Linked DNA regions of Gemmata palustris. The protein of the gene in region 1 interacts with the protein of each later gene in a pairwise test. Links are inferred from orthologs where the notes say so. Each region holds a gene or a part of one and is shown in the gene's direction. Other genes may lie near its edges.

Evidence for each region.
Region 2: the proteins of J8F10_RS25790 (region 1) and J8F10_RS31335 interact in binary tests that used the Escherichia coli proteins (3 or more experiments, as listed by UniProt). The link is inferred for Gemmata palustris from one-to-one orthologs.

What each region holds. Positions count from the first base shown.
Region 1 is NZ_JAGKQQ010000001.1:6,203,604-6,212,884, forward strand. Bases 2,257-5,094 are described here. They hold J8F10_RS25790 (Nramp family divalent metal transporter), read left to right. Parts: upstream 2,257-2,877; coding sequence 2,878-4,311; downstream 4,312-5,094. Other genes in these bases: purD (phosphoribosylamine--glycine ligase), read right to left, coding at 2,257-2,694; J8F10_RS25795 (methyltransferase family protein), read left to right, coding at 4,349-5,005. Outside these bases: J8F10_RS25775 (arylsulfatase), read right to left, coding at 1-457; purN (phosphoribosylglycinamide formyltransferase), read left to right, coding at 550-1,170; more of purD, read right to left, coding at 1,315-2,256; J8F10_RS25800 (ABC transporter ATP-binding protein), read left to right, coding at 5,243-6,148; J8F10_RS25805 (ABC transporter permease), read left to right, coding at 6,151-7,440; J8F10_RS25810 (ABC transporter ATP-binding protein), read left to right, coding at 7,437-8,363; J8F10_RS25815 (ABC transporter permease), read left to right, coding at 8,360-9,211; J8F10_RS25820 (DMT family transporter), read right to left, coding at 9,254-9,281. UniProt on the Escherichia coli protein: H(+)-stimulated, divalent metal cation uptake system. Involved in manganese and iron uptake. Can also transport cadmium, cobalt, zinc and to a lesser extent nickel and copper. Involved in response to reactive oxygen.
Region 2 is NZ_JAGKQQ010000001.1:7,564,385-7,573,579, reverse strand. Bases 4,158-6,909 are described here. They hold J8F10_RS31335 (nucleotide exchange factor GrpE), read left to right. Parts: upstream 4,158-5,156; coding sequence 5,157-5,663; downstream 5,664-6,909. Other genes in these bases: J8F10_RS31320 (NYN domain-containing protein), read left to right, coding at 6,704-6,909; J8F10_RS31325 (DNA gyrase inhibitor YacG), read left to right, coding at 6,160-6,348; J8F10_RS31330 (FmdB family zinc ribbon protein), read left to right, coding at 5,745-6,101; dnaJ (molecular chaperone DnaJ), read left to right, coding at 4,158-5,049. In the rest of the region: groL (chaperonin GroEL), read left to right, coding at 1-237; co-chaperone GroES, read left to right, coding at 377-688; groL (chaperonin GroEL), read left to right, coding at 814-2,499; J8F10_RS31345 (IS110 family transposase), read left to right, coding at 2,738-3,682; more of dnaJ, read left to right, coding at 3,898-4,157; more of J8F10_RS31320, read left to right, coding at 6,910-7,204; J8F10_RS31315 (tetratricopeptide repeat protein), read right to left, coding at 7,257-8,849; J8F10_RS31310 (sigma-54-dependent transcriptional regulator), read right to left, coding at 8,916-9,195. UniProt on the Escherichia coli protein: Participates actively in the response to hyperosmotic and heat shock by preventing the aggregation of stress-denatured proteins, in association with DnaK and GrpE. It is the nucleotide exchange factor for DnaK and may function as a thermosensor.

The sequences.
Region 1 (9,281 bases):
CGCTCGGCTGCGCAAGTCCGCCACCCGCGCTCCACAACGTTTGCTGGAACCCGCGGTCCTCCGGGCGCAGCGGATAGTTGTCGCCGAGGTGCCATTTCCCGAACAGCCCCGTGCGGTACCCGGTAGCGCTGAGATGCTGTGCGAGTGTTTTTACGTCGGGCCGCATCAGTGAGCGCCCGAGGTACGTGTCCACCACTCCAGTTCGGTAGTTGTAAAGTCCGGTCAGGAGGCTCGCCCGCGTGGGCGAACACACCGGCGACACGTAGAAGTTTTTGAGCCACACCGATTCCTTCGCGAACGTGTCCAGGTTCGGCGTTTTCAGAACCGGGTTGCCGTGCGCGCCGAAGTCACCGAACCCCTGATCGTCGGTGATGACGATGAGAACGTTCGGTGGAGTGTCGGTCGCGAACAGGGAGGCAGGGAGTGCAAGAAGGAGAGCGGAGAGGAGCCAGCGCATGAGTTGTGTCTCCCGTTTAGCGGTGGCCCCGGCGGAGCCACCGCTAAACTGAACACAGCAGGTGTTCAAGATCAACACGGAAACAGACTCTCATGCCCGACCCGATCCGAATTGCGGCCCTCGTGAGTGGAGGCGGCACCACGCTCCAGAACCTCATCGACCTGATCGCACGAGGGGCGCTGAACGCCCAGATTGTGGGCGTAGTGTCCAGTCGCACGGATGTGTTCGGTGTGACGCGCGCGGAGCGAGCGGGGGTTCCGGTTAGCGTCGTGGAGAAGGCACCCGGCCGGTCGCCCGCGTTCGCGGATCGCGTGTGGGATGCCGTGCGCGGGTTCGCGCCCGATCTCGTGTGCCTCGCGGGGTGGCTGCACCTACTGCCGATCGCGGCGGACTTCCGGCACAAGGTGCTGAACATCCACCCGTCGCTGTTGCCCGCGTTCGGCGGTAAGGGGATGTACGGGCACCACGTTCACGAAGCGGTGTTGAAGTACGGCGCGAGGGTGTCGGGCTGCACGGTTCACTTTGCCGACGACACCTATGACACCGGTCCGATTTTGGTGCAGAAGTGTGTACCCGTCAAAGACGGTGACACGCCCGATACGCTCGCCGCGCGCGTCTTCCAGGCCGAGTGCGAAGCGTACCCGGAGGCCATCCGCTTGATCGCGGACGGCCGGGTTACGGTGCAGGGACGACGAGTGGTGATTTCGGGTTGAAGTGGACGAGAAGTCCGGTCGCGGAATCTCGTAATGAGCCGCGACCGCAAGGGCGCGGGAGGCACGACACGCTTTCAGTGGTTACGAAACACATCGGGGAGCCGCAGCACCACTCCCTTGCGGTCGCGGCTCGTCAAACCTGCCCTAGTTCGCCGGCTTCTCGCTGTTCGTGTCTTGCCCGCCCGGTTTGCGGAACTTCGCCGGCAGCTTCGGCGCTTCGGTCGGGGCCGCGACCGGCTTCACCTTCAGCGCCTTGTCCGCGATGTCAGACCGGTAGTGCATTCCCGTAAAACTAATGAGCTTCACCGCTTCGTAGGCGCGGGCCTTCGCGTCCGCGAGCGTGTCACCGAGTGCGGTCACACCCAGCACGCGCCCGCCGTCCGTCACGAGGCGGTCGCGCTCGTCGATCTTCGTGCCCGCGTGGAACACCTTCACGTCCGGGAGCCGGTCCGCGTCCGCGATCCCGGTGATCGGTTTGCCGTTGTCGTACTTGCCCGGGTACCCGCCCGAGCACAGCACCACGCACACCGCCGGGCGCGTGTCCCACACGATCTTCTCCTCGAACTCCTGAAGGCGCTCGTCGGCGACCGCTTCGAGCAAGTCGAGCAGGTCCGTCTTCAAGCGCATGATGAGCACCTGCGTTTCGGGGTCACCGAAGCGGCAGTTGAACTCCAGCACCCGCGTGCCCTGGTTGGTCAGAATGAAGCCACCGAACAGCACGCCCTGGAACGGGTAGCGCCCGCGCTTCATCGCGTGAATGGTTGGGAAGAAGACGGTGCGTTCCCATTCCTTCATCAATTCCGGGGTCGCGACCGGGGCCGGGCAGTACGCGCCCATGCCGCCGGTATTCGGTCCGGTGTCACCGTCGCCCACCGCCTTGTGGTCCTGGCACGCGGGGAGCGGCAAAAAGGTGCGCCCGCTCACGAGCGCGAGAACGGAAACCTCCTCACCGTCGAGCCGCTTCTCCACCACGACATTCCGGCCCGCCTTCGACCCGAACTCCGCGTCCGTCATGATCCGGCGCACGGCCGAGACCGCTTCCGGGCCGGTCTTGCACACCATCACACCCTTACCCGCGGCCAAGCCGTCGGCCTTCACCACCACGGGGTAGTCGCGCGTCTCGATGTAGTCGCGCGCGGGCTGCGGGTGGTCGAACACGCGGAACTCCGCGGTGGGCACGTCCGCGTGGCGCATCAGCTCCTTCGCGAACACCTTGCTCGACTCGATCCGCGCCGCGTCCTTGGACGGTCCGAAGACCTTGAGCCCTTTCCCGCGCAGGAAGTCCGCGAGCCCGGCCGCGAGCGGGTCTTCGGGGCCGATCACCACCAGCCCGATCTTCTCGCGCAGGCAGAACCTCTGGAGCTTGTCTGTCTCGGTGTACTCGATGGCCACGTTCGTGATGCCGTCGCTCGCCGTGCCCGCGTTCCCGGGAGCACAGAAAATCGTGCCCGCGCGCGGCGATTGTTTCAGCCGCCACGCCAGCGCGTGCTCGCGACCGCCCTTACCAATCACCATCACGTTCATGATTCGCGCTTCGTGTTTTCGTGTTTCGTGTCGTCAAGTCATTTTATCCGTGTCCGGCCCGAAAGCCACGCGCGAGTAGCACAGCGCACTTTCCTCTCGACTTCGAGCATCAATTCGTGTAACCTAATTAAGTAATTAGCCTCAGCTATTTACCACAGCGAAGTCAGTCGTTCGGAGGTCCGAGTGAGTACCGAGAGTGCCCCCGAGGGTGGATCGAGCAATCCACTTCCTGCCCAACCGGAAGTGGGAACCCTTTCTCTGGAAGGGTTGAACAGCACGGTCGAGATCCCCCCCGAGAACGCGAGTTTTTGGCGCCAGTACCGCGCGTTCGTCGGCCCGGCGTTCCTTGTGAGTGTCGGTTACATGGACCCCGGAAACTGGGGAACGGACCTCCAGGCGGGTGCGAGCTACCGCTTCGATTTACTTTGGATTGTTGCACTATCGAGCTTCATGGCGATCATCATGCAGGTGTGCTCCGCGCGCCTGGGGATCGTCACCGGGAAGGACTTGGCACAAGCGTGCCGCGACTATTTCCCGGCGTGGACCCGGTGGCCGAACTGGTTGGCGTGCGAGATCGCGATCGGCGCGTGCGATTTGGCCGAAGTGCTCGGGAGCGCGGTGGCGCTCAATCTCCTCTTTCACGTCCCGCTGTTCTGGGCCGTCCTCATTACCGCGTTCGACGTACTACTGATCCTCGCACTCCAGGGGTTCGGAGTACGGTTCATCGAAGCCGTCATCCTGACGCTCGTCGCCACCATCGGCGGCTGCTACTTCGTCGAAATCTTCGTGCTGCCGCACACGACACCCGATTTCCTGGAAATGGGGGCCGCGCTCCTCACTCCCGGGTTCCGCCAAGAAGGGATGATCGTGGGGGCGATCGGCATCATTGGGGCAACGGTCATGCCCCACAACTTGTACCTGCACTCGGCCCTGGTACGCACGAGACGAATCGGGTTCGATGAATCGGCGATTCGCAGAGCAATCAAGTTCAACACCATCGACACGGTCGCAGCCCTGTCGCTCGCGTTCTTCGTGAACGCATCCATCCTGGTACTCGCGGCCACCACGTTTTACGGTCGGGAAAGCGTCGCGTTGCCCAGTGGAGAAATCATCCCGTTCAGCGACGACGCGGACTGGATTCGCGTCGCCTACCTGACGCTCGCTCCCTTATTAGGAGCGACGTCGGCGAGCGTCCTGTTCGCGGTGGCACTGCTCGCCAGCGGTCAAAGCAGCACGATCACGGGAACACTGGCGGGGCAAGTGGTAATGGAAGGGTTTATGCACTGGCGCATGCGCCCGTGGGTCCGGCGCCTCATCACGCGCCTGATCGCCATCCTCCCGGCGGTCATCATCATCGGAATTCGCGGGAGCGGGAGCGTCACGGATCTGCTGGTGCTGAGCCAGGTCGTGCTGGCGATGCAACTGCCACTGGCGCTGTTCCCGCTCTTGTACTTCACCAGCTCGAAGAAGCGCATGGGGCAGTTCCGCAACGGCTGGTTCCTGCTCACCGTTGGGTGGACGTCCTGCCTGCTCATCACCGCCCTGGACTTTTACGGGTTGCCGGACACGATGCAAAAGGCGTGGGTGGTAATCGTGGGGAAACCGGGGGAACAATAACGCTGTTTCTGAACGCTCTTTGTTTCAAGGAGTTCCAATGTCCAGGTTTCGAGTCGCTGTTCGGTTGCTCATCATGCCCGTGGTGGTGGGCGCGATCATCTTCACATCGGCCGGGCGCGTGGATCTGCCCGGTGTCTGGGGCGTGCTCGGTGTGCTGGCAGCCCTGATGCTGGCAATGGCCCTGTTCACCGATTCCGGGCTGATGCACGAGCGGCAAAAGCCCGGCCCGGGTAACTGCGACTGCTTCACGCGGCCCATCAGCGCGCTACTTCTTCCCACGCACTGGGTTCTGGCCGGGTTGGACGCGCGATTCGGGTGGAGTGCGGTTCCGCGGGAAGTGCAGTTCGCGGGTGTAATCGGCTACGCGGGCGCGATGGTGATCCTGCTCTGGGTGGTGCGCACCAACCCGTTCTACTCCTCGGTGGTTCGCGTGCAGGCGGACCGCGGGCACCGAACGGTAGAAACCGGCCCGTACCGGTTCGTGCGCCACCCCGGTTACGCCGCGACCCTCTTCGGTGTGTTCGCCGGCGCGCTGGCGCTCGGTTCCTTGATCGCGCTGGTACCGCTCGCGGTTCTGGGCGGTTTGTTCCTCCGCCGCACGCTGTTGGAGGACCGCATGCTCCAACTCAAACTCCCGGGCTACGCGGAGTACGCACAGCGGGTGCGATCGCGGTTAGTGGCCGGAGTGTTTTAAAGCCGAACGAACGTCGTGAGCCGGTTGGTGAGATCGAGGCGCTACTGCGAGCGCGATTCCACCAGCCGGCCCGGCTGTTTGCCCGGATCACGTCTTGAATTCTCACACCTGCACCACTTTGGCGACCGCACGGAGCGCCGATCTGAAATTTCCGGGCGAAAAACGTCTTCGCGGCAAAATGGTTCCCGGTCGCGGGCGTATTCCCGGTGTGCCCCACTGTTCCATTCAGGAGAGGCGATGCTCTTTCGGTTGAGCAACGTCACCAAAACCTACGGCCCGGTCACCGCGCTGCGCGGGCTGACGGTCGAGGCCGCCCCCGGCGCGGTGGGACTACTCGGTCCCAACGGTGCGGGCAAAACCACCCTCATCCGGACCCTGCTCGGTCTCATCAACATCGACTCCGGTGCGGGCGAAGTCCTGGGCCTGAACATCCACACGCAGCGCCTGGACATCCGCCAGCAAGTCGGGTTCATGCCCGAGGACGAGTGCCTGTTCCCGGCCGTGCCCGGAGTCGGGTTCGTGTCTTACGCCGGTGAGTTGTGCGGCATGGCCCCGGCCGACGCGATGCAGCGGGCACACGAAGTCCTCAACTACATCGGGCTCGACGAAGCCCGCTACCGACCGGTCGAGTCTTACTCCACCGGCATGAAACAGCGGCTCAAACTCGCGGCCGCGATTGTTCACGATCCGAAGTTGCTCATCCTCGACGAACCAACGAACGGAATGGACCCGGCCGGCCGACAGGAAATGATCGAGCTGGCCCGCGACCTCTCCCACGGCAAGGGAATGAGCCTGATCTTTTCGAGCCACCTGCTGCCGGACGTCGAGGCCGTGTGCGATCACGTCATCGTGATGGGGCGCGGCGCGCTCTTGGCTCAGGGCAACATTCAGGAAATGAAGCAGGCGCACCCGCGTTCGTTCGACGTGCGCGTGAAGGGCGATCGGGACGCATTCTTGGCGCGGTTGCGTGCCGCGGGTGGTGACGCCAAGCCCTACGAAGACGCCCTGCGGGTGGAGTTACCCGAAGGGCAAACGCCGGATCTACTCTGGCGGATCGCGGCGGAAACGGGTGAACAAATTCGGCACCTGCGCCCGCACCGCAGCTCGCTCGAAGACGTGTTCCTTGAAGCGGTCGGAGGGTAACTGTGCCGATCTTCGACCAGGGCTATCAACACTGGCAGGGGCAACTCTCGGGGCACCGCTGGCGCTGGCTCGCGGTGGCCCGCCACGGTGTCCGCGCCCAGCTCCAAAACCGGTTCGTCCGGCTCTTGCTGTTTGTCGCGTGGATGCCGGCGCTGGCGCTGGTCGCGACGCTCACGCTCTGGGGCCTACTCGAACAGCAGGCCGAGTCCGTCATTAGCTTCCTTCAGAGGTTGCTTCCGCCGGAAATGGTGGCGCGCCCGCGCGATTTCCGGGGCGCGATGTGGACGGTCGCGTACTCCTACTTCTTCAAGGCCGAACTCCTCTGCTCACTGTTTCTGGTGCTGATCGTCGGGCCGAACTTGGTGAGCCGCGATCTGCGGTTCAACGCACTCCCGCTGTACCTCTCGCGCCCGCTGCGGCGCGTCGATTACTTCCTGGGGAAGCTCGGCGTCATCGGCTTCTTCCTGGCCATGACCGTCGTGATCCCCGCGATCGGCGCGTACCTGATGGGAGTAGCCTTCAGCCTCGATTTGGGCGTTGTCCGCGACACGCACCGGCTGCTGTGGGCGGGCGCCCTGTACGGTCTGGTCATCACGGTCGCGTCCGGCACGCTGATGCTGGCCCTGTCGTCGCTGTCTCGGCGCTCGATTTACGTCGGGATCGCCTGGGCCGGGATCATCTTCCTGAGCCACATGCTGAGTTCGGCGCTCGTGGGCATCCGCAACGACACCGAGCGGCGCGAAATCGTCCGCGAGGACGTCGAAGCGTGGGTCAAGGCCCACCCGCCGCCCCCGGGCATCGAGATGCGCGGGATGTACCCGATTTCGCGGTCCACCACGACGCGGCGCGTGGTCGCCCCGGATATGCCAAAACTCCCGGACCTAAGTCCGGAAGAACGTGCCCAAGAGCAGTGGATGCGCGACTGGTCGGGCGCCATGAGTGAAGCCGGCTCACGGGCCGAAAGCGCCCGTGCCGCCCGCAGCTACACCGACTGGCGCCCCACGCTCTCGTTCGCCAACAACCTCGATCGCATGGGCGACTGGCTGCTTGATACGGACGGCGCGTGGGAACTGCTGGGTCGCACGCTCGAGCGCCCGCGGCAAATGGTCGGCCCACTGGCGAAGGGCCGCAACGTGCCGATTCCGAGCGGCCCGCCCAACGACCGGCGCTTGGCCGAGCGCATGGTCTGGCAGTTCCCCTGGTACTGGTCGGCCGGCACGCTGACCGGCTTGTGCTTGGTGTCCGCGTTCGTAATGTCGCGCCGCGTGAAGTCCCTGGACCGGCTCAAATGACCCCGATCATCGAGTTCGACGGCGTTTCCAAGTGGTACGGGAACGTCATCGGTCTGAACAAGCTGACGCTGCACGTCCCGGCGGGCGTTACGGGGCTGCTCGGCCCCAACGGTGCCGGCAAATCGACGCTGTTGCAGTTGGCTACTGGTCAACTACGCCCGAGCCAGGGCACTGTCCGCGTCTTCGGCCAGGACGTCTGGGACAACCCGGGTCTGAATCACCTCATCGGACTGTGCCCGGAACAGGATGCGTTCTACGAGTGGATGACGGGGCACGACTTCGTTCGCACCTGCGCCCGACTGAGTGGTATGAACCGGCGCGAGGCGACCAAGGCCGCGAACCGGGCAATGGAACTCGTCGGGATGACGGAGCACATGTACCGGGCGGTGCGCGGGTACTCGAAGGGAATGCGCCAGCGCACGAAGCTGGCCCAGGCGATGGTCCACAACCCGCGCGTGCTGTTCCTCGACGAACCGCTCACGGGGACCGATCCCGTGGCCCGGCGCGACCTAATTGACGTGGTGCGCGGGCTCGGCGCGAGTGGGTGTAGTGTGGTGGTGTCGAGCCACGTCCTGCACGAGATTCAAGCTCTTACCCCGCGCATCGTGCTCCTGCACCGGGGGCGCCTCGTCGCGCAGGGGCACGTCCGCGAGATCCGCGATCTTATCGACAAGCACCCGCACCGCATCGTCCTGGTGAGCGAACAGTACCGCGAACTGGCGGCCAAGTTAGCCACGTGCGCCGATGTGGACGGGATCAAGTTCATCGAGCGCGAATCGAGCCTATTGGTCGAGACGCGCCAGCCCGACGCCTTCTACGCGCGGTTGCCCGAGTTGGCCGCGACCGGCGGACTGTCCCTCCGCGAAGTGTACTCGGAAGACGACAACCTGGAAGCCGTGTTCAAGTACCTGGTGAACCGATGACCGTAGCGGAAGTTCGGCCCCCGCGCCGCTCACTGTCCACCGAGGCGTCTGCGCTGGTGGCCCTGTTCGATTTGACAGTACGCCAGCACACGCACGGCCGGCGGTTGCTGGTGCTCGTCCTCTTGTATCTGGTTCCGTGCGCGCTGGCGATCCTACTCCGCTCCCTGCCGCACCCAGCGGAGGCGGAGGCGCTGGAATTCGCACTCGTCCTCACCCTTCTGCCGCACGGTTTGGCGCCGCTCACGGCCCTGCTGTACGCTGCCGGGGTGGTGTCGGACGAGGTCGAAGAACAAACGCTGACGTACCTACTGTTGCGGTCGATTCCGCGCTGGGAGCTGTACCTCACGAAGCTCCTGGCGACGCTCTGTGTGACCACGTTGCTGGTCACAACGGCGGTCCTCGCGCTGTACACGTCCATCTACGCGGGCACGCCACAGTTCTGGAGTGAAGCGCTCCCACGCGCGGGCGGCGTAATCGCGGTATCGGCTCTGGCCCAAGTCGGGTACTGCGTGCTGTTCGGGTTCCTGGGCCTGGTCACGCGCCGGGCACTGATCGGCGGAATCGCTTACATCGTGGCGATCGAGGGAGTGTTGGCGAACCTCGACTTCGTGGGGCGCTCGCTGACGGTGGTGTACTACGTTCGCACGCTGTCGCTCCGGTGGTTGGATCTGCCCGCGGAACAGTTGCGCCGGTGCCAGGACGCTTGGGGCATGACGGAACTGGACAAGCTGCCGTCGTCGAGCGGCTGTGCCCTCGGGCTTCTCGGCTTCGGCGCCGTGCTTGCGCTGGTGTCGGCCCTGTTGTTCGCTCGCAGCGAGTTCCGCGTGAAGACGCCGGGCAGCGATTGAGGCACTGTAGGTGTGCGCGAGAAAATAGAGTAAGCGACGAGGCTACTCTTTTTCCGGTGACACGAGTTTG
Region 2 (9,195 bases), 1.4 Mb from region 1 along the record:
CTCCGCAAAGCCGGCGTCATCGACCCGGTCAAGGTCACCCGCAGCGCGCTCCAGCACGGGGCGAGCGTCGCGTGCCTGCTCCTCACCACCGAGTGCATGATCGCGGACATTCCCGAGCCGAAGAAGGCGGGCGGCGATCATCACGATCACGATCACGGCGGCGGGATGGGTGGAATGGGTGGCATGGGCGGAATGGGTGGCATGGGCGGAATGGGTGGCATGCCGGGGATGATGTAGACAGCTTCGTTCTCAGCCCGGGGGGTTACCCCGGGCTGAGAAATGTCACCCGATCGGGTGAATACAAAATCAGTCCGAAGAACTGCGACTCCTCGGGGCGACACCCCGGGTTCCGACAAGATTCAACCGGAGCACAACAATGGCCAAAGCAGAAAAGCAACTGACCCTGAAGCCGCTCGACGACCGCGTGGTGCTGGAGCCGACCGAAGCGGAAGAAAAGTCGGCCGGCGGCATCCTGCTTCCCGACACCGCGAAGCAGAAGCCGCAGCAGGGCAAAGTGATCGCGGTCGGCCCGGGCAAGCTCTCGGACAAGGGCACCCGGACCGTGCTGGCCGTGAAGGTCGGCGACACCGTGCTGTTCGGCAAGTACAGCGGGTCCGACGTCGAAGTGAACGGCAAGGAATACAAGATCGTCCGCGAGTCCGAGATCCTCGGCAAGCTGAACAAGTAATTCAAACTCTATTTCACCGCAGAGGGCGCCGGGAACGCAGAGATTGAGAGCGGGACTCAGCCGATCTCACGTTCTCTCTCCGCGCCCTCTGCGTTCTCTGCGGTGAATACCTTCCTGGAGACACAATGGCGAAGCAACTGCTCTATACCGATGACGCGCGGAAGAAGCTCCTGACCGGCGCCGAGAAACTGGCCCGCGCGGTCGGTTCGACGCTCGGGCCGACCGGCCGGAACGTCATCATCGACAAGTCGTTCGGCGGACCGACCGTCACCAAGGACGGCGTGACCGTCTCGAAGGAAATCGACCTCGCCGACCCGTTCGAGAACATGGGCGCCAAGCTCGTGAACGCGGTCGCCCAGAAGACGAGCGACGGGGCCGGCGACGGCACCACCACCGCGACCGTACTGGCCCTGGCGATCTACCAGGAGGGACTGCGGAACATCACCGCCGGCGCCAACCCGATGGCCGTGAAGCGCGGCATCGATAAGGCCGTGGCCGCCGCGGTCAAGCACCTCGAAGACACGCTCACGAAGAAGCTCTCCAAGAAGGAAGAGATGCAGCAGGTGGCCGCGATCTCGGCCAACAACGACCCGAAGATCGGCGCCCTGATGGCCGACGCCTTCGAGAAGGTCGGGCGCGACGGGGTCATCACGGTCGAAGAGGGCAAGACCTCCGAGACCGTGCTGGAGTTCGTCGAGGGGATGCAGTTCGACAAGGGCTACATCTCGCCGTACTTCGTGGTGAACACGCCGGAACTGAAGTGGGAGCACGAGAACGTCTCCGTGCTGCTGTTCGAGAAGAAGCTCTCGAACGTGCGCGAGATGCTCCCGCTGCTCGACGCGGTCGCGAAGGCCGGCCGCCCGCTGCTCATCATCGCCGAGGACGTGGAGAGCGAGGCGCTCGCGGTCCTGGTGGTGAACCGGCTGCGCCAGTTGCTCGAAGTGTGCGCGGTGAAGGCGCCCGGGTTTGGTGACCGCCGCAAGGCCATGATGGAAGACATCGCGGTCCTCACCGGCGGCACGTTCGTCAGCGAGGACCTCGGGATCAAGCTCGACAGCGTCGAGGACATCAGCCCCGCGGAGCAGCAGCGCGGCGCCCGCCCGCAGCCGAAGGTGTTCGCGCTGCTCGGGCACGCGACCCAGGTGTCGGTCGACAAGGAAAACTGCACCATCATCGTGGACCCCGACGACGCCCGCGAAGAGGCGATCAAGGCCCGCGCCCAGACGATCCGCACCCAGATGAACCAGACCGAGAGCGAGTACGACAAGGAGAAGTTCTCCGAGCGCCTCGCGAAGCTCCTCGGCGGGGTCGCGATCGTCAAGGTTGGGGCGTCCACCGAAGCCGAAATGAAGCAGACCAAGGGCCGCATCGAGGACGCGCTGCACGCGACCCGCGCCGCGGTGTCCGAGGGCATCGTGCCGGGCGGCGGCGTGGCCCTGCTCCGGTGCATCCCGGTGGTCGAGGCCCTGGGCGAGAAGCTCAAGGGCGACGAGCGCATCGGGGCCGAGATCGTGGCCCGCGCGCTCGAGAAGCCGATCCGCACCATCGCCGAGAACGGCGGCGTGGACGGCGCGGTGGTGGCCGACGAGGTGACCACCCGCGGCGAGAAGGACCCGAACATCGGCTACGACGCGAACACCGGCAAGTACGTCGACATGTTCAAGGCCGGCGTGCTCGACCCGCTCCGCGTCACCCGCAGCGCGCTGACCAACGCCGCCAGCATCGCCGCCCTCATGCTGACGACCGAGGTCATGGTCACCCGCATCGACGAGGACGACAAGAAGTCCAAGGTCACCGGGGCGATCGCCTGATAGCCCGCGATGGGTACACGCTGGTACACAGGGCTTCCGCCCTGTGCTACGTCAGACGGCCCCTTGTATGTTTCGTAAACCGAAGAGTGGTGGGGTAGGCCGCACGCCCCTTGGGAGTGAAATCCCGTCCCGGAGCAAGGACCACCCCACGACTCTCGCACCCTCGCAGCCCGAACAGGCGCGTGGACCCCAACCGGATTCGCAAGGCCGGGCCGAACGGGTGCATCGGGGCACCACCATGACGACCGCATGTTTCGTGGGGATCGATGTCTCCAAGGATCATCTCGACCTCCACGCGCGGCCCGACGGATCGGCCGCGCGCTACACCAACGACCCGACCGGTATTGCGGCCCTACTCGCGCGCGTGGGCGAACGGGCGCCCGAGCGCATCGTCCTCGAAGCCACCGGGGGGTTCGAGGGCGCGGTGGCCGCGGCCCTCGCCGCGGCCGGGCACCCCGTGGCCGTCGTCAACCCGCGCCAGGTACGGGACTTCGCCCGGGCCACCGGCAAGTTCGCCAAGACCGACGCCATCGACGCCGCGGTACTGGCCCATTTCGCCGAGGCCATCCGACCCGAGGTCCGGGCGCTCCCCGGTGCCGAGGCCGTGGCCCTCGCGGGTCTCGTGGACCGGCGCCGCCAGCTGTTGGAGATGCGCACCGCGGAGGCCAACCGCCTGGCCCTGGCGACCGCGCGCGTGGCGACGAGCGTGCGGGCCCACATCGCGTGGCTCTCGAAGCAACTGGACCAGGTCGACAAGGAACTGGCCGAGCTCATTGAAGCGCGTCCGGTGTGGCGCGCCAAGGACGACCTGCTCCAAGGGGTTCCGGGCATCGGACCGGTCGTGAGCCGGGTGCTGGTGAGCGAGCTCCCGGAGCTGGGAACGCTCTCGAACAAGCGGATCGCGTCGCTCGTGGGCGTGGCCCCGATGAGCCGCGACAGTGGCCGGATGTCGGGCACCCGTTCGATCGCCGGCGGGCGCGCGGGCGTTCGGAGCGGCCTGTACATGGCGATCCTCTCGGCCGTGCGGTACAACGAGCCGATCCGCGCGTTCTATCAGAAGCGGCGAAAGGCGGGTAAAGCGATCAAGGTCGCGCAGGTGGCGGCGATGCGCAAGCTCCTCGTCATCCTTAATGCCATGATCCGCGACAACAAACCGTGGACCCCGAACGTCGCCACCGCCTAATCGCGTGTTTTTCCCTTGACCTTCAACACAGGCGCTCCGGGGCGAAGAGAAAGACACCTGATCTGATCCGTGGGTGTTTCTGTCTTCCGCCCCGGAGGGGCCGTCTTCCGTAGCACAGGGCGGAAGCCATGTGCTTGTCTGTGTGCCCATTACCGCGTGCTGCCTATCATGGGTATTGTGTCTTTTCAATTACCCCCAGTTCACCGCCCAAACCTATGGCCGAGAAGCGCGACTACTACGAGGTGCTGGGCGTCATCCGCACGTCCACCGAGGTGGAGATCACCAAGGCGTACCGGCAACTCGCGAAGCGGTACCACCCGGACCGCAACATTGGCGACGACGAGGCGAAAATTCGGTACGCCGAAGTCGACGAGGCCTACGCGATACTGAACGACCCGAACAAGCGCGCCCGCTACGACCGGCACGGCCACGCCGGTGTGCAGGGCGGGGCCAGCAGTGAGGGCGTGGGCGTCGATCTGGGCGACCTCCTCGGCGACTTCCTCGGCGGGTTCTTCGGCGGTGGTGGGGGCGGGCGCCGGCAGCGCGGTCCGCGGCGCGGGGAGAACATCGCCGCGGTCCTCGATCTGGACCTGCTCGAAGCCGCGACCGGCGTCAGCAAGACGTTCACCGTGCCCTCCGAGCAAAACTGCCGCGATTGCGGCGGGGGCGGCGCGAAACCAGGCACGCAACCGGCCCAGTGCCGCCGGTGCCGCGGGCAGGGCTTCGAGGTCGCGGACACAGGATTCGGCATCGCGACGCGGATGCGGTGCCGCGGGTGCAACGGGCGCGGCGTGGTCATCACCGACCCGTGCCCGACGTGCCGCGGGGCCGGGCGCGTCGAGGTGCGCGAACCGGTCACGGTGAACATCCCCGCGGGCGTGGACACCGGCATCCGGTTCACCTACCCCAACGGCGGGCACGCGGGCGAGCCCGGCGCGCCGCGCGGGGATCTCGAAATCGTGATCCGCGTCCACGAGCACAAGAGCTTCGAGCGCGACGGGCACAATTTGATCTGCCAGTGCCCGATCACGTTCAGCCGGGCCGCGCTCGGCGGGCCGATCGAAATCACCACGCTCACGAACCAGAAGGTGACCATCGAGGTGCCGCGCGGGAGCCAGACGCACGCGACCGTCGTCCGCGTCCCGGGGCACGGGATGCCCTGGCTCGACGACGCCCGGCGCAAGGGCGATCTGCTCGTGCAACTGGTGGTCGAAACGCCCACGAAACTGAACGCGGAGCAAGAAGAGTTGTTCCGCAAGCTCGCGGACCTGGAGGGCACACTCGCGCCCGGTCCGCGGAAGGGAATTTTCGGCAAATTGAAGGATCTCGTAAGCGGTGATCTCCCTCAAAAAGAAGAGAAGAAGTGATCCGCAGTGATTTGTAGGGTGGGTCGGGGCCTTGCGCCTGCCCACCGTTGTGACGACTCGCACCAAACGCGACACGAACGCGCCGACTCCGCCCCAGGGTTTCACGAATGCCTGACGAAGCACCCGACGCGATCCCTGTTGAGAACGCTTCCGAACTCGCCGCGACGCGCGCGAAACTGGACGCGACCGAACAGGAATTGAGCAACTACAAGCTGAAGCTCGCCGACTTCGATAACGCCCGCAAGCGGATGCTCCGCGACGCGGAGGTCGAGCGCAAGTACGCGGCGGAATCGCTCGCCCGCGATTTGCTCGCGCCGCTCGATAACCTCGACCGCGCGCTCGACGCCGTGAAGCGCGCCGGCGACACCGGGCCGCTCGCCACGGGCGTGTCCGCGACCGCAGCGCAGTTCCTCGACGCCCTCAAGCGGCACGGCATCACCCGGATCGTGTGCGAGCCGGGGGCGGATTTCGATACGAACCTGCACCAAGCGGTCATGCAGCAGCCCGGAACCGAGTTCGCCGCCGGTCAGGTGGTGCAGGTGCTCCAGCACGGCTTCATGCTGCACGACCGCGTCCTGCGCCCGGCGTCCGTGATCGTCGCCAGCGAAGCCTAAACGCGGCGCGCCGAGCACTCCGTCGTTCACCTTCAAACACGTCACCGGTCGGCCCGCGCCGACCGTTCGCCCGGAGTACCCATGCCGACATACGACTACCGCTGTAATGCGTGCGGCCACACGTTCGACGAGCTCCAGAAGTTCTCGGACGCACCGCTGACGAAGTGCCCGGAGTGCAAGAAGAACAAACTCGAGCGCCTGTTCGGGGGCGGCGGCGCGATCATCTTCAAGGGCGGCGGCTTCTACGAAACCGATTACCGCCGCGCGGGGGAGAAGAAGGACGACGGCGCCGAGAAGGGCGCCAGCGACACGAGCAAGAGCGAGACGAAGGAGACGAAAGAAACGAAGGCCGAGTCCCCCGCGCCCGCAGCGGAGAGCACCACCAAAACCGAGACCAAGAGCGAGAGCAAGGGCGGCGCGAAGAAGAAGGGAAAGTGATGGCGCCGGTCGTCCGGGTTATCGGGAGAATTCTCGAAGTCGGGAGGGGGCGGAACCGATGAATAAGGTGCAATGTCCGATCTGTGACGCGGCGATGCCGGGAAACTGGCAGGAGTACCCGGACTATCCGTTCTGCTCCGCACGGTGCCGCAAGATCGACTTGGGTCGGTGGCTCGACGGAAAGTATCGCGTGCCCGACCCGACGCCGCCTGACAGTTCTAGTGATGGACCCGGTGACGCCGACTGACTCGTTCGTTGTTCTCACGGCCGATCCTCCGGCCGATTTACGATAGATAACGCTTGAAGGCCGCGCGTCGCGACGCGCGGCCTTCGGCGTTTTGTGGCGCGCCGTCAAAGATCGGCTATGCTGTAGTTATGCCTTTGTAAGTGTGGTCCGCTCGCGGTTCTTTGTCGAGTTCGGATTCCGAGTAACGAGTAGCGCCTCCCGCTCCCTTGCGATCGCGGCTCGTTTGAACCGTTACGACGGCCCGAAAACGGAACGAGATCGTCGCCTCTCCCACCCGAATGGATCACACGCACACGGATACGCCGCTCGCGGAGCGAACGGTTCACTAACGACCCCTGCGCCAACCCGGTGCGCCGTGACGTTCCTCATCGACGGCTACAACCTGATGCACGCGGTCGGCCTCGTGAGCCGCGCGACCCCCAGCGCGCACTTCGAGCGCGCCCGCACGCGGTTCCTCGACTGGCTGGCCGACGGAGTGAAGGGGCGTGCGGCCACGCTCCGCGTGGTGTTCGACGCCCAAGACGCCCCCGCGCCTTCGCTCGAAATGACCCACCGCGGGGTTCGCGTGCGGTTCGCGTACCAGCGCACCGCCGACGACGTGATCGAAGACTTGGTCGCGGTCGAACAGAAGCCGCACGCGGTCACGGTCGTGTCGAACGACTCGCGCGTGCGCGAAGCCGCGCGGCGGGCGGATTGCGGCGTCGCGTCGTGTCAGGAATTTACCGACTGGCTGATTAGCGACAGAGCCCCGGGCGCCAGTGCATCCAGCGCGCCGGAACCCGATAAGCCGGAGCCCACTGCCGACGACCTGGACGAGCTGTTGCAAATCTTCAGTAAGCCGAAATCGAAGCCGTAAATCTGTGGCCGGCTCGTGCCCCGGGAGGCGCGATGCGTAAACGCACTCCACTTTACGCGCCGCCCTGTTCGGCGCCGGGCGCGTCCTTCGATTCTGCCGGCGGCACCTCGATCTGATCGCGGAACGGCTTGTTCTCGCAGTAGAGGGTCAGGCGCGTTTCGTAATCAGGTTTGCTCGCGTCCGGGGCCAGTTCCACGGCTTTTTGCTGCCACTTCACCGCGTCCTCGAACCGGCCGAGTTCCGCGTAAGCCGCCGCGAGCGTGTCCACGTACCCGGGCGCTTCGTGGTTGGTGAGTTCGCACGCCCGCAGCGCGTCGCGCAGGGCCGCCGTGCCGTCGCGCAGATCGTCCTGCGGGCAGGTGGCACGTACCCAGGCGACGTGATTGAGCGTGGCCGCGTCGTTCGGGTCGATCTCGGCCGCTTTCAGGTGGTCCGCGAGTGCGGTCGCGAAGTCGCCGAGCTGGTAGAGGAGTGATGCGCGCAGGTTGTACGCGGAGTCCGATTGGGGGTTCCGCTCGACCACGGCCGATGCGTCGACGAGGGCGGCGCGGAGGTCGCCCTTGCGCCGGTTCGCCAGCGCGCGGCCGAAGTAGGCCCGCGCGCCGTCCGGGCGCAGGGCAATGGCCTGGGTGAAGTCCGCGATCGCGCGCTCCGAATCGCGCAACTCGTGAAATGCGTAGCCCCGCTGCACGAACGGGGCCGGGTCGTCGGGCGTGAGCCGGATCACTTCCGTGAAGTCGTCGATGGCCGGCTGCGTGTTTCGGAGCCGGAGGTGCGACAGCCCGCGGTTGAACCACGGCGCGGCGTCGGCCGGGTCGATCGTGATGGCCCGGGTAAAGTCCGTGATCGCCTTGGTGTGGTCGTCCAGTTCCGCGTGCGACACGCCGCGCAGATTGAGCGCGTCCGAGTGCTTCGGGTCGATCTTCAGCACCCAGGTGAAGTCGGAGACGGCCTTCACGTGCTCGTCGCGCTCGGCGTGGACCCGTGCCCGCTGCCAGAACGCTTCCGCGCTCATCGGCTGGAGCCGCAGGGCCGTGCTCAGGTCACTGAGCGCCTCGGCGGACCGGTCGAGCGCGTCGAGCGACATGGCGCGGTAGAGGTACGCCCGGGCGTGCCGCGGGTTGATACGGAGCGCGACGGTGTAATCGGCGACGGCTTCTTCGTGCTGGTTGAGCGCGGAGTAGGCGTTCCCGCGGTTGAAGAACACGCGGAACGTGTCGGGCGCGAGCTTCGCGGCGGCCTCGTAATCGACGAACGCCGCGTCGTAGTTCTTCTGACGGCTGTAAACGGCCGCGCGCCCGTTCACGGCGTCCGGGTCGTCCGGGTCCAGTTCGATGGCCTTCGTGTAATCGGCGAGTGCGGAGTCGAGGTCGCCGCTATCGACGTGGGCGGTGGCGCGGTTGTGGTACGCCTCCGCGTAGTCCGGTCGCAGTTCGACGGCTTGTGTAAAGTCGGCAACCGCGTCGTCGTGCTTCCCGGCGGCGGCGAGCGCGTTGCCGCGGTGGAAGTACAGTTCGGGGTCGGTCGGGTCGAGGTCGACGGCGCCGGAGAACGCCTCGACCGCTTTCCCGTACTCGCCGCGCCGCGCGTAGGTGTGCCCGCGGCGGACGAGGTTCAGAATTTCCGAAGGGTTGTCGCTTGCCATGCGTGCATTATACCGGTGCAAGTGCTCGTGACTGGAAGCTGGGTTGGTCCGCGCGTCACTTCGTAATCACTCGGCGGGCTTCTCGCCCTCTTTCTTCCACTCTTGCAGCTTGCGGTACATCGTGCGCTCGCTGATTTTGAGCATTTTGGCCGCTTCCTCGCGGTTACCGGCGGTCAGGTCCAGCGCCTTTTCCATGTAGTAGCGCTCGACGTCTTCGAGCGGGCGCCCGATCAGGTGGTCCGGGCCGGTCGCCGTGGTTGTACTTGTCGCGCCGGCCGGCTTCACGCCCGCGTCCTCGGGGAAGTCGTCGGGTGTGAGTTCGCCGTCCAGATCGAGCACCATCATG